4 regions of the Alteromonas sp. ABH4_453 genome follow, and region 3 is predicted to be linked to each of the others. Evidence: predicted binding sites of a transcription regulator. Region 3 holds the regulator's gene; each other region holds the start of a gene.
What was found. Region 3 encodes sigma-54, which starts transcription at its own class of promoters, with help from an activator protein. Its sites were predicted from a motif close to GTTGGCACGNNNNTNGNNT; they were not measured.
Positions count from the first base shown of each region.

Region 1 (2,177 bases), on a different contig from region 3:
CAAGTAATATGGCTTGCTCCACGATGTTACGTAACTCGCGAATATTGCCCGGAAAAGTATAGCTACTCAATTTCTCTAGTGTTTTTTTGCTGAAACGCTTTTTCTCTTGCGACTGCGCTAAAAAGTGCGTTGCGATAAGCGCAATATCTGACGGTCTTTCTCGCAAAGACGGAAGGCTAATAGGAAAGCCCGCAATTCGGTAATAAAGATCGCGTCGAAACTCGCCTCTTTCTACCATTTGTTTCAAATTCTTATGTGATGCGCAAACCAAACGGAAGTTAGCTTTCTTAGAGACTACGCTACCCACAGGGCGATAGGTTTGGGTTTCAAACAATCTTAGTAGTTTAACCTGCATGGCAAGCGGTATATCACCTACTTCATCAAAAAATAGGGTGCCACCCTCAGCCGCCTCTACTAGCCCTTTTTTATTGGTGGTCGCGCCGGTGAACGCGCCTTTTTCATAGCCGAATAACTCGCTTTCAAGCAAAGCATCAGACAACCCAGTACATTCAATTACAACAAAAGGTTTTTCAGCGCGATGACTACTTGAGTGTAGAGCCTGAGACACCAGTTCTTTCCCGGTTCCGGTTTCACCAAACAGTAAAACGGATATATCTGAATTTGCAGCGCGATTTATTTTATTAAGCATAGTTTTAAATGCTTCAGACTCGCCAATCATTTTTCCAGCAGAGGGGCGGTTAGACGCAAAGGCAAGCTTATCTAGAATTTCCAGATAACCTATTAAATCCCCGTGACCGTCGAAGATAGGTCGCATCAGAATGTCACAGTAGCTTTGGCCCTCGCTGGTGGTATGGATATGCACCACACTAGCTGCTCGGCCCGACTTTTTACTTTCCTGCATAGGGCACTGCTCGCCGCATTGGTCACAGGGCTTATTGTTTCGATGAGATACCTGATAACAGGTGCTATAACCGAGCTTGATATCGACAGGGTAAGTATCTCTGTAAGGCGCATTGACCGCCTCAATAATGTAGTTTTGATTGATGAAAATAGCGGGTTTGTCTATTGCATCTATCATTGCTTGTACAATTGATATGTTCATTGTCAGCGTATTAGTTAATGCTACTTTTATCTTGCCAACTTAACATATTGGCATAGAGCTTGTTGATTGTTTTAGTTGAATCACAATGCCTGAGTGCAAATACGTCCGTCAATAGGAGAGTTACACAATGAAAAAACGCACCTTTTTAATTGCGTTGGGGGTAGCCGTAAGCGCCGGTTGCCCTTTCGCTAATGCACAAACCAACGAGCTAGCTGAAAGCGAAGTACAAACAAAAGTGAAGCAGGCAAGAGTTCACGCTAAAGCACTTGGTGGAGCGCTTAAATCTAGGCTAAAACAGGCAATTCAGTCTGGTGGTTTAGAAGCGGGTGTAGAAGAGTGTCAGTTGGCCGCCGAGCCTATCGCCGAGGGGCTTAGCCAAAATGGGTGGGAAGTAGGGCGTACTGCGCTAAAAGTGAGAAACCCGAATAACGCGCCAGACGAGTGGGAGCGCGAGCAGCTAGCCCTTTTCGCCTCTCTATTGGAAAAGGCTAAGCTAGAGGATAAACAGCCGTCTATGCCTATGGATGCCTCTAAGTATGACAGCGACAGTGGCGAATTCCGGTACATGATGGCTATTCAACAAGGTCAAGTTTGCATGGCGTGCCACGGTGGCCAAGTTGCACCTTCAGTAAAGGACACCATTTTAAAACATTACCCTAAGGATGAGGCCACTGGGTTTGAACTTGGTGAATTGCGCGGCGCGTTCACACTGACCTATTCGCCACAGTAACAACTTCAGTTAATTTTGTATTAGCTGAAGCAAAAGCTCTCTTCTCAACCATTTTGAATAAGGCTACGACATCCCTGTCTTCTTTTTATCTGCGCCAATTTTGTCATTAAAAATGACAAAATTGGCGAAAAATTCATATTAGATCCTTGCGATGGATCAAAGTGCGCAACTTTTCGCCATGGAATAATTGTCCTGCACAGTACGAATAGACTGTCATTCATCAGTTGTTAGTTCAGATTAACGAGAAAAGTGATGTATGGCACAAACCATGCTCTAGCTGTGATGAATGTTCACGTGATAACCACTGAATAACCAATAAATTTATTTAAGGTCAAGCGCTTATCGCGCAAGAGAGACGAGGGAGATAACCCATGAGCGATACGT
Region 1 is NZ_JBSWXP010000002.1:324,093-326,269, forward strand. Features, by position in the region: gene ACXAGV_RS04880 (sigma-54 interaction domain-containing protein) at 1-1,039, opposite strand, end outside; gene ACXAGV_RS04885 (Tll0287-like domain-containing protein) at 1,191-1,793, shown strand; gene ACXAGV_RS04890 (cytochrome ubiquinol oxidase subunit I) at 2,165-2,177, shown strand, end outside.
Region 1: the regulator sigma-54 is predicted to act here: its motif matches at 1,110-1,128, upstream of ACXAGV_RS04885 (Tll0287-like domain-containing protein).

Region 2 (2,177 bases), on a different contig from region 3:
GCAAAAAAAGGAAGAACTTTCATCCTGAATACCCCTTACACTCGTCTAAAATTTAGTCTCATTATAATCAAAAGCAGGTAACGAACAAGTTAAAAATGCGTTGCTATTTAAAATGAAAAGCCTAATGTAATTGCATTAGGCTTTTACTACTCAACGTTTTAATAAAGAGCTCGTTCCATCGGACTCTTTTTGAAAAATTAAAGCTCGAAATCTACTGAATAACCTACAGTGAATTTCAACTCGTCGTTATCTAATGCGTCAGCACCAACATCATCTAGGTTAGTGCCTGTCACTGCAAAGCTAAAACCGTCTTTCGCAATAGTTACGCCGTAATCGGCATAGCTATCAGTGCCGTCGCCAAAGTTAAAAGCATCAACAAAGTCACCGTCATGATAACCAGCGTGTAGAGTCAACTCAGTGCCGTTCAAAATTTCTGTAGTATAGTCAAGAGATGCGTAGTAAGCCTGGCCAAAGCCGAAATCTTGACCTTCTGCTTCGTCAGCTTCAGTGTGCGCTAGTAGGTAAACTGTTACGCTCACACCACCCATGCCAACTGAGCCATAGATTTCTGCGAAATCAAATTCTGCTTCAGCGTCGTAGTTGTAGTACAGGTAACCGAAGTCATAAGCAATACCATCAGACTCGCCCGAGTAACCAAAATATACGTCATGCTCGTATGAGTAAATATCATCTGATGCATAACTTACGTTCGACGCCCATGTACCTGCATAAAAACCACTTTCGTGCGCATAGTCGATACCGCCTTGAACAGCAGCTTCGTTTACAGTTTGGGTTAGACCACGCCAAATGTAATTGCTGGTCGCGCCAGCATTCGCAGTAAATTCACCTTCTGCATAGCTAGGCATAGCAGTTAGTAGACACGCTGAAGAAATAGCAGCGGCAAGTAGAGTTCTTTTTGTAGATGTTTTCATGTGTGTTCTCCAGTCAAATTCAAACTTGTTGTAATTCGTTTTTTCTGTCTGTGTTTTCTTTTTTGGACTGGGTAACGCAAAGTTGATGCCCATTTATGGTTCATTAAAAATGCTTGCCAATTTATTTATAAGGCATTGATAATAAACAATTTATAAATTCGCCACTTAATACCTCTGTAATTTAATCAGTTGAAGTGCAGTTTAAAAATGCACCAACAAAACGCAGGCTCACCAAAATTGGGCAGCGTCACGCTTTACGGTTGTCTGACTTAAATTTATGTCAAATCATCCTTGATGTGCCCTTTACATAGTAAAGAAGCATGGTTTTGGGTAAACTTTCGCTACCTTATACCGTAAGTGGCAACGCACCTTGTTGTTTTTGACTTGAAGGACACGCAATGAAACCCTTTTTAATTGCCCCATCAATACTTTCTGCCGACTTTGCTCGACTTGGTGAAGACGTAGAAAAAGTATTAGACGCAGGCGCCGATGTGGTGCATTTCGATGTGATGGACAACCACTATGTGCCTAACCTTACGTTTGGGCCAATGATTTGCGAAGCATTGAGAAAATACGGCATAACCGCGCCGATTGATGTTCACCTTATGGTAAAGCCAGTAGATGATCTTATTGAGAAATTCGCCAACGCGGGCGCAAGCTATATCAGCTTTCACCCAGAAGCGTCTGAACACATAGACCGGTCTCTTCAGCTTATAATTGATGCAGGCTGCAAACCCGGCTTGGTATTTAATCCAGCCACGCCGCTACACTACTTAGATCATGTTATGGATAAACTACACCATATTCTTATAATGTCGGTGAATCCTGGCTTTGGCGGCCAAAAGTTTATTCCCAGCACCCTAGATAAAGTACGTGCGGTGAAGCAGCGTGTACTAGAAAGCGGCTATGATATTCGAATTGAAATTGACGGTGGCGTAAAAGTCGATAACATTCGCGCAATAGCAGAAGCTGGTGCAGATATGTTTGTGGCTGGTTCGGCCATTTTTTCTCAACCCGATTATGGCGATGTAATTGCGCAGATGCGTGATGAACTTTTATCGCTATCTCAAGCTTAGTTTTTTAACAGAATTTAACGTATTACAGGTAAATAGAAATGAGCAATAAACCCGTTGTATTAAGTGGCTGTCAGCCTTCAGGACAACTTACCCTTGGCAATTATATGGGTGCACTTAAACAGTGGGTTTCCATGCAAGACGATCACGACTGCTTATACATGATTGTCGA
Region 2 is NZ_JBSWXP010000009.1:74,726-76,902, reverse strand. Features, by position in the region: gene ACXAGV_RS17140 (hypothetical protein) at 1-23, opposite strand, end outside; gene ACXAGV_RS17135 (TorF family putative porin) at 198-1,025, opposite strand; gene rpe (ribulose-phosphate 3-epimerase) at 1,331-2,008, shown strand; gene trpS (tryptophan--tRNA ligase) at 2,047-2,177, shown strand, end outside.
Region 2: the regulator sigma-54 is predicted to act here: its motif matches at 1,035-1,053, upstream of ACXAGV_RS17135 (TorF family putative porin).

Region 3 (2,177 bases):
TACGATGGCTTGTATATCCATGCTCAATTAACTACTAATGTTTTTTCAGTTTTTCCTTATGCTTGATTACCTGCCGGTCGAGTTTATCAACCATGCTGTCAATCGCCGCATACATGTCGGTATTTTCTGAGGATGCGAATACTTCAGCGCCACTTAAATGAACGGTCGCTTCGGCTTTTTGATTTAATTTTTCAACGTTCAGGATGACATGCACATTAGAAATGTGATCAAAGTGACGTTCAAGTTTGCTGAACTTCGTATCGACATAATTACGCAAAGAGTCGGTGATTTCGACATGATGACCAGTAAGGTTGATTTGCATATTTCGTCTTCCTTATATTATTAAGCCCGTTTAAATAAGGCTTTTGCGTTGGTTCGACGGCGGGATCGATAACGATTCCCGGTATTTTGCTATTGTTCGCCTAGCGACTTTTATGCCTTGCTCGGCCAACAATGAAGCAATCTTGCTATCACTTAGCGGCTTACTAGGGTTTTCCGCAGCCACTAACTTCTTGATCAATGCACGAATCGCTGTAGATGAACACTCACCACCGGACTCGGTTGCTACGTGGCTTGAGAAGAAATACTTCAATTCAAAGATGCCACGGGGCGTATGCATATACTTCTGCGTTGTCACGCGCGAAATAGTCGACTCGTGCATATCTACCATTTCTGCGACATCATTTAGCACCATTGGTTTCATCATTTCCGGGCCGTGCTCAAAAAAGCCCATTTGCTGCTGCACAATGCAATTTGCAACCTTCATCAAAGTATCGTTGCGAGATTCAAGGCTCTTAATGAACCACTTGGCCTCTTGCATGTGTGAGCGGATGAATTGCGAGTCACTACTGTTTTTGGCACGGCGACTCATGGCAGCGTATTGCTGGTTTACACTTAACTTAGGCAAACTGTCAGGGTTCAGCTCAACCACCCAACGGCCATTTTTCTTGGTTACTGAGACATCAGGAATAACGTACTCAGGCTCTTTAGTAACTAAAGCACTACCTGGGCGAGGATTCAAGGTTTGGAGTAAACGCATTGCTTCGCGCAGCTGATCTTCTTTCAATCGGCTCTTACGCATTAGCGTGCGGTAGTCTTTACTACTCAGTAAGTCTGAATATTCTTCGATAAGTTGCTTCGCCTCTGTAAGCCAAGGCGTATCGTCTGAAAACTGACGCAACTGCACCATAAGACACTCTTGAGGTGTACGAGAACCTGAACCAATGGGGTCGAACATCTGAATGCGTTTGAGCACGCACTCTATTTCGTCCATTTCGATAGGCTCTTCTAGATCATCGTCGTTGACCGCTTCTAAGATATCGTCAAGAGTAACGGTTAAATAGCCTGATTCGTCAATTGAATCGATGATTGCTGTAGCGATGGCGCGGTCATTATCTGAAAAGTGAGTGAGGCGCATTTGCCAAAGAAGATGTTCTTGGATGTCTTCTGTGGTCTCACCTTGGAAGATTTGTTCATCATCATTAGAAGGACCAGGTGCTGGCGCGGAAGAAGCCGAATAATACTCATCCCAGGTACTGTCGATAGGTAGCTCATCGGGAAGATCATTTTTCTCCAGTGCATCTCCTGCTTCTAGCGTATCGCTTGATGCTGAAGCTGTAGCTTCAGCCGCGCTATCGTCACTATCGACATTATTCTTTTCTACCTGCGGCTCGTCGTTACCTTCTTCCACTTCTAAAAGCGGATTTGAATCGAGGGCTTCTTGTATCTCTTGCTGGAGATCAAGTGTAGAAAGCTGCAGCAGTTTAATAGCCTGCTGAAGCTGAGGTGTCATTGTAAGTTGTTGGCTAAATTTTAGCTGTAAAGATGGTTTCATCTACGTCTTATTTAAATGCTCTAAATTAAATATACCAGAGCGAAACTGAAAAATGACAATTAGGTTACACTAACTATAGCCTGAATTGTTCGCCTAGGTATACGTCCCTTACTTTTTGATTACTTAAAACCTGTTCCGCAGTTCCTTGCGCAATAAGCTCGCCATGACTCACAATGTACGCTTTTTCACAAACATCCAATGTTTCACGTACGTTATGGTCCGTGATAAGGATACCAATACCCCTATCTCGCAGATGCTGTATTATCTTCTTTATATCATTAACTGATATTGGATCAACACCGGCAAATGGTTCGTCTAACAAAATAAATTGTGGTTTTGCTGC
Region 3 is NZ_JBSWXP010000004.1:244,726-246,902, forward strand. Features, by position in the region: gene ptsN (PTS IIA-like nitrogen regulatory protein PtsN) at 1-21, opposite strand, end outside; gene hpf (ribosome hibernation promoting factor) at 35-322, opposite strand; gene ACXAGV_RS09815 (RNA polymerase factor sigma-54) at 353-1,834, opposite strand; gene lptB (LPS export ABC transporter ATP-binding protein) at 1,908-2,177, opposite strand, start outside.

Region 4 (2,177 bases), on a different contig from region 3:
TCAGCAGCTTCTTCTGGCGGTAGGTCGTACAAGTCTTTATCCATTGAATCACCAGGATGGATCTTGTTCTTAATACCGTCGATACCCGCCATAAGCATAGCGGTGAACGCTAGGTATGGGTTGGCTGTTGGGTCAGGGAAACGTACTTCGATACGACGCGCTTTATCGCTAGTTACGTGAGGAATACGAATAGACGCAGAACGGTTACGTGCAGAGTATGCAAGCATTACCGGTGCTTCGAATCCAGGAACTAGACGCTTGTATGAGTTAGTTGAAGCGTTAGCAAACGCGTTGATTGCACGCGCGTGCTTGATAATACCACCGATGTAGTAAAGTGCTTCTTCAGAAAGGCCTGCGTACTTGTCACCCGCAAAGATGTTTACGCCATCTTTAGAGATAGATTGGTGGCAGTGCATACCAGAACCATTGTCGCCAACAAGCGGCTTAGGCATAAAGGTAGCAGTTTGACCGTATGCGTGTGCAACGTTGTGAACAACATACTTGTAAACTTGGATTTCATCGGCTTTCTTAACTAGCGTGTTGAATTCGCAAGCGATTTCGTTTTGGCCAGCAGTTGCTACTTCGTGGTGGTGAGCTTCGATAACAAGGCCCATCTCTTCCATAACTAGGCACATTGCAGCACGGATATCGTGAGCAGAATCTACTGGTGGTACTGGGAAGTAACCGCCTTTAACGCCAGGGCGGTGTGCCATGTTGCCGCCTTCAAATTCTTCGCCAGAGTTCCATTTTGCTTCAGAAGAGTCAATCTTGTAGAAAGAACCCGCCATGTCAGTGTGGAAGCGAACGTCGTCAAAAAGGAAAAACTCTGGCTCTGGGCCAAAGAAACATGTGTCACCGATGCCAGTTGATTTTAGGAATTCTTCTGCACGGCGAGCAACTGAACGTGGATCACGCTCATAACCTTCCATTGTAGAAGGTTCAACAATGTCACAACGAATGTTTACTTGTGTTTCTTCAGCGAAAGGGTCAACAACGCAGCTTGTTGCGTCTGGAAGAAGAACCATGTCTGATTCGTTGATGCCTTTCCAGCCAGCGATTGAAGAACCATCGAACATTTTACCTTCTTCGAAAAACTCTTCATCAACAACGCTCGCAGGAATAGATACGTGTTGCTCTTTACCCTTTGTATCGGTAAAACGTAAATCTACAAACTTCGCTTCACTTTCTTTAATCAGCTCTAATGCCTTTTCTACTGACATCGTGTCCTCCAGGTTTAATGTAAAAATGCGGAATGATCAGCTTCACTCCAACAGTGGCAAAAGTGAAAGCGATTATCATGCCATCTATATGTACACCGATTTTTGTGGCATAGACAGGCATCTATCACTTCCGTTTGAATTAAAATGCGCCATATTGGTGCATTGCTGCACCAATATGGCGTTTTGTGCTCATTTGTACGTCAATCAGCCTAGATTACTTTTTAGTGTATAGCCACTTAATATGATCAATTCAGTGCAAAAGCGCTTGGTTATTTATTGGTCTGGTTTTCGAAAAGCAATAAAACTCGTTTCTATCAAAAAAAAGATGCGCAAACGTCGTGGTTTTTCTGTACAATCCGCGCAAATTTTTCTATCTGCATTTTTTTGCAACAAATCTAATGCAGACTTATTCGATTTCCGAAATAAGTCGGCATCGATTTACACAGGCTCTATATAAGCATGAATACCACTGATATTAGTAAATTGCGTAACATCGCAATCATCGCCCACGTTGACCACGGTAAAACCACCCTGGTAGACAAACTGTTACAGCAGTCTGGCACCCTTGAATCTCGAGGCGAGCAAGAAGAGCGCGTAATGGACTCGAACGACATCGAGAAAGAACGTGGCATTACCATCCTAGCTAAGAACACAGCGATTAACTGGAACGACTACCGTATCAACATCGTAGACACTCCAGGACACGCTGACTTCGGTGGTGAAGTAGAGCGTGTCATGTCAATGGCTGACTCTGTACTTCTACTTGTAGATGCACAAGAAGGCCCAATGCCACAAACGCGCTTTGTTACGCAAAAGGCATTCGCTCAAGGTCTAAAGCCAATCGTTGTTATCAATAAAATCGACAAGCCAGGTGCTCGCCCAGATTGGGTTATGGACCAAGTATTTGACCTTTTCGACAACCTAGGTGCGACTGACGAACAGCTAGATTTCCAAGTT
Region 4 is NZ_JBSWXP010000001.1:641,320-643,496, reverse strand. Features, by position in the region: gene glnA (glutamate--ammonia ligase) at 1-1,220, opposite strand, end outside; gene typA (translational GTPase TypA) at 1,680-2,177, shown strand, end outside.
Region 4: the regulator sigma-54 is predicted to act here: its motif matches at 1,287-1,305, upstream of glnA (glutamate--ammonia ligase).